One region of the Streptomyces sp. SX-6 genome, then DNA from elsewhere that is predicted to be linked to it. Evidence: predicted binding sites of a transcription regulator. Region 1 holds the regulator's gene; the other holds the start of a gene.

What was found. The regulator HrcA, encoded in region 1, represses chaperone genes, less so after heat shock. The targets are predictions, from matches to a motif close to TTNGCACTCNGNNNNNCNGAGTGCNAA.
Region 2: groES (co-chaperone GroES) is a predicted target of HrcA. The motif match lies at 1,181-1,207, and genes of this name have one in related genera.

Annotation. Positions count from the first base shown of each region.
Region 1 is NZ_JBTHHU010000008.1:269,490-271,880, forward strand. Features, by position in the region: gene dnaJ (molecular chaperone DnaJ) at 1-669, opposite strand, end outside; gene hrcA (heat-inducible transcriptional repressor HrcA) at 670-1,686, opposite strand; gene ACV530_RS13160 (MBL fold metallo-hydrolase) at 1,884-2,391, shown strand, end outside.
Region 2 is NZ_JBTHHU010000003.1:185,699-188,089, reverse strand. Features, by position in the region: gene groL (chaperonin GroEL) at 1-603, opposite strand, end outside; gene groES (co-chaperone GroES) at 723-1,031, opposite strand; gene ACV530_RS05020 (polysaccharide deacetylase family protein) at 1,239-2,096, opposite strand; gene ACV530_RS05015 (class I SAM-dependent methyltransferase) at 2,130-2,391, shown strand, end outside.

The DNA of each region.
Region 1 (2,391 bases):
CACACCTGCGGGGATCTTGACGGTGAGGGTGCGGCGGGAGCGGACGCGGCCGTCGCCCGCGCACTCCGGGCACGGGGTGGGCACGACCGTGCCGAAGCCCTGGCACTGCGGGCACGGCCGGGAGGTCATGACCTGGCCGAGGAAGGACCGGGTGACCTGCGAGACCTCGCCGCGGCCGCGGCACATGTCACAGGTCTGCGCGGAGGTGCCGGGGGCCGCGCCCTCGCCGCTGCACGTGGTGCAGACGACGGCGGTGTCGACCTGGATCTCCCTGGTCGTGCCGAACGTGGCCTCGTTCAGGTCGACTTCGATCCGGATCATGGCGTCCTGGCCGCGGCGCGTGCGCGAGCGGGGCCCGCGCTGCGACGCCTGGCCGAAGAAGGCGTCCATGATGTCGGAGAAGTTGCCGAAGCCCGCGCCGCCGAAGCCGCCGGCACCCGCACCGCCCGAGGAGGACAGGGGGTCGCCGCCGAGGTCGTAGACCTGCTTCTTCTGCGGGTCGGAGAGCACCTCGTAAGCGGCGTTGATCTCCTTGAACCGCTCCTGCGTCTTCGGGTCCGGGTTCACATCCGGGTGCAGCTCGCGCGCGAGACGGCGGAAGGCCTTCTTGATCTCGTCCTGCGAGGCATCGCGCCGAACGCCCAGGACCGCGTAGTAGTCCGTGGCCACTTACGACTCCGCCAGGATCTGTCCGACGTAACGTGCCACTGCGCGTACCGCTCCCATCGTTCCGGGGTAATCCATGCGGGTCGGTCCGACCACGCCGAGTTTGGCGACGGCTTCGTCGCCCGAACCGTAGCCGACTGCGACGACGGATGTGGAGTTGAGTCCCTCGTGGGCGTTCTCATGGCCGATGCGCACCGTCATGCGCGAATCCTTGGCCTCGCCGAGCAACTTGAGCAGGACGACCTGCTCTTCCAACGCCTCCAGCACCGGCCGGATCGTCAGCGGGAAGTCATGTCCGAAGCGGGTGAGATTGGCGGTCCCGCCGATCACCAGCCGCTCCTCCGTCTCCTCGACCAGGGTCTCCAGCAGGATGGACAGAACCGTAGAAACGGTTCCGCGATCCTCCTGCTCGAAGGCCTCGGGGAGATCCTGCACCAGGCGGGGCACATCGGTGAACCGCCGCCCCACGACCCGGCTGTTGAGCCGGGCCCGCAGATCCGCGAGCGTCGTCTCGCCGACCGGCGCCGGGCAGTCCACCATGCGCTGCTCGACGCGACCCGTATCGGTGATCAGCACAAGCATCACCCGCGCCGGGGCCAGCGACAGCAGCTCCACGTGGCGCACGGTCGACCGGCTCAACGACGGATACTGCACCACCGCGACCTGCCGGGTCAGCTGCGCGAGCAGCCGGACCGTACGGGTCACGACGTCGTCGAGATCGACGGCTCCGTCGAGGAAGTTCTGGATCGCGCGCCGCTCGGCCGACGACAGGGGCTTGACGCCCGCGAGCCTGTCGACGAACAGGCGGTAGCCCTTGTCGGTCGGGATGCGTCCCGCGCTCGTGTGGGGCTGCGCGATGAAGCCCTCGTCCTCCAGGACGGCCATGTCGTTGCGCACGGTCGCCGGGGAGACGCCGAGCTGATGGCGCTCGGTGAGGGCCTTGGAGCCGACGGGCTCCTCGGTGCCGACGTAGTCCTGGACGATGGCGCGCAACACCTCGAGCCTGCGTTCGCTCAGCATCGCGCACCTCCCGTCCGACATCCGGCCGTTTCTGCTTCCACGGTCTCGCCGGGGCCGTTTCCTTGGCACTCAATGGTCACGAGTGCCAGACCCCTCCCGTCAGTGTACGGCCGGGCCCCACGACCACGGCAAGGGCCGTCCCAGGCAATGTCCGGCCCGGACGGGCAACCGTACCGTGCCACGGCTAGCTTCTTGCCATGGAGAACCCGGGGAACAGCGGAGCGGCACAGGAGCGGCAGCACGCGGGGGCGCGCTGGGAACGGCTCGCGCCGGGCGTCGTGCGCCGCAGGCTGCCGGGCTGGGACGCGACGGTCGGCGCGATCGCCGGAGCGGACGGGGTGCTGGTCGTGGACACCGGCTCCTCGCTGCGCGAGGGGGCGGAGATCCACCGCGAGGTCGAGGAGATGTTCGGGCTTCCCGTGACGCACATCGCACTCACCCACGCGCATTTCGACCATGTGCTGGGCACCGCGGCCTTTCCCGGGGCGGCACGGGTGTACGGGGCCGTGGGGCTCGCCGGGCTCCTGGATCGCGGACGCACGGAGCTGCGGAGGGACGCGGTGGAGTACGGCATGCCGGCGGAGGACGCCGCCGAGGCCGTCAACGCGCTCGTGCTTCCCGGGCACGCGGTCTCCGGCGATGTGGTGGTGGACCTGGGCGGCGGGCGGCGGGTGCTGCTCGCCAATGCGGGGCCCGGCCACACGG
Region 2 (2,391 bases), on a different contig from region 1:
GTACGGCGAGAGGTAGCCCTTGTCGAAGGCCATGCCCTCGGTGAAGTCCAGCTCCAGACCGAAGGTGTTGGACTCCTCGACGGTGATGACGCCGTCCTTGCCGACCTTGTCCATCGCCTCGGCGATCAGCTCGCCGACCTGCTTGTCCTGGGCGGACAGCGCGGCCACGGCGGCGATGTCGGCCTTGTCGGCGATCGGGCGGGAGGTGGCGAGCAGCTCGTCGGAGACGGCCTTGACGGCGGCGTCGATGCCCTTCTTCAGGGCGGCCGGGGAGGCACCGGCGGCGACGTTGCGCAGACCCTCGCGGACCAGGGCCTGGGCCAGCACGGTGGCGGTGGTGGTGCCGTCACCCGCGATGTCGTTGGTCTTGGTCGCCACCTCCTTGACGAGCTGGGCGCCCAGGTTCTCGTACGCGTCCTCGAGCTCGACCTCACGGGCGATGGTCACGCCGTCGTTGGTGATCGTGGGGGCGCCGAACTTCTTGTCGATGACGACGTTGCGGCCCTTGGGGCCGATCGTCACCTTCACGGTGTCGGCGAGCTTGTTGACGCCGCGCTCGAGGGCGCGACGGGCGTCCTCGTCGAACTTCAGGGTCTTGGCCATGGGTTTATGTGTCCTTCGCCGTAATCTCTACAAACGAACTGCGCCCCGGGCGCCCGGTCGTTGAACGCGGGAACCAGGGGCGCAGCGCAAAGCTTCGAAGTCTCGAAAGCTCGGGTGAACTACTTCTCGATGATCGCGAGGACGTCGCGAGCCGAGAGGACGAGGTACTCGTCGCCGTTGTACTTCACCTCGGTGCCGCCGTACTTGCTGTAGAGCACGACGTCGCCGACCTTGACGTCGAGCGGCAGGCGCTCGCCGTTCTCGAAGCGGCCCGGGCCCACGGCGAGAACAGCACCCTCCTGGGGCTTCTCCTTCGCGGTGTCCGGGATGACCAGGCCAGAGGCCGTGGTCTGCTCGGCGTCGAGCGGCTGGACCACAATGCGGTCCTCGAGCGGCTTGATGGCAACCTTGGAGCTGGTGGTCGTCACGATCCGACCTCCCCCTTCGGAGATCTCACGGGGTTAACTGTCTGAGGTGGCGACCAGGTGGATCCGTCGTCGCGGGTGCCGGACCTGCCCGTCGCTGTGTTTGGCACTCAGTGGTGGAGAGTGCCAACGCAGCCGAGACTATGACGCGCTTAGCACTCGGTCAAGCGGAGTGCCAATTCATGCCGTGCGCGCCGGGCCATCCGCCGATCAGACGTAGTCCTCGAGGCGGGCCACCGTGAAGCCCTGCCGCTGGATGCTGCGCAGCATGTTGGTGACCATCCCGGTCATCGACTCCCCCTTGAGCTGCTGCGGTCCCCGGAAGTGCGCGAGCACGATGTCGCCGGGCCGCAGCCCGTCGCTCTCGGCGTAGCGCATGTCCTTGATCTGCATCGTCGCCCCCCACAGCACGACCGCCTTCACCCCGCAGCCGCCCGCCGCGGCCAGCGTCGCGTCGTTGTAGTTGCCGTACGGCGGGCGGAACAGCTCCGGCCGCTTGCCGAGCCGCTTCGCCAGCTGCTCCTGCTGCCCGCAGATCTCGCGGTTCTGCGCCTCCGGCGAGAGCGTGCGCAGGTTGGGGTGGGTGAGGGTGTGGTTCTCGATGCCGTTGCCGAGGGCGCGCAACTGCTCGAAGTAGCCGTAGCCCCGGCCGGCGCGGGCGATGCTGTCCGTCAGGAACATCGTGAAGGGCAGCTTCAGGTCCTTGGCCATCTTCACGAACTCGGGGTCCTTCTCGGCCCCGTCGTCGAAGGTCACGAAGACGATCTTGTCCTTGGTCGGTACCCGCGTCACGATCTGCGGCGTGCCCCCCTTGGCCTTCTTCTGCGTCAGCCGCGTCGCGGGCGGCTTGGGCGGTGCGGCTAGCGGCTTGTCCAGCCCCCACCGGCGGTACGCGTCGGCGTCTACGGGGGTGGCACTGGCGCTGCTGCTGCCGCCCGTCGTGGCCGGGGCGGCGCTCTTCTCCGGCTTCTCCGGCTTCGACGAGTCCGAGCACCCGGCGAGCAGGCCGGCGAGGAGGAGCGCTGCGGCGCAGACGGGGGCCGCTTTGGCTATACGGGGCAGAGTCACCCGACCGATTCTCTCCACGTTTCACTGGGTGCCATGACGCGGGTGCGTCCCAAACCGGGAGCAGCACCGGAAGCAGCCACTTGGCCGCTTCTCGGCGAGAATGAGCCGGTGTCCGCACCGAACGACCTCACCGCCTTCACCGCCCTCCTCACCGACGAGGGCCGCAGCCTCCTCGACAAGCTCCGCGACCACGACCCCGCGCAGGAGCTCGCCACCGCGACCCGGCTGCGCCGGGAGCACCCCGCGGAGCTGGTGTCCGCCGCGCTCGGGCAGGCGCGGCTGCGGCAGCGCGCGG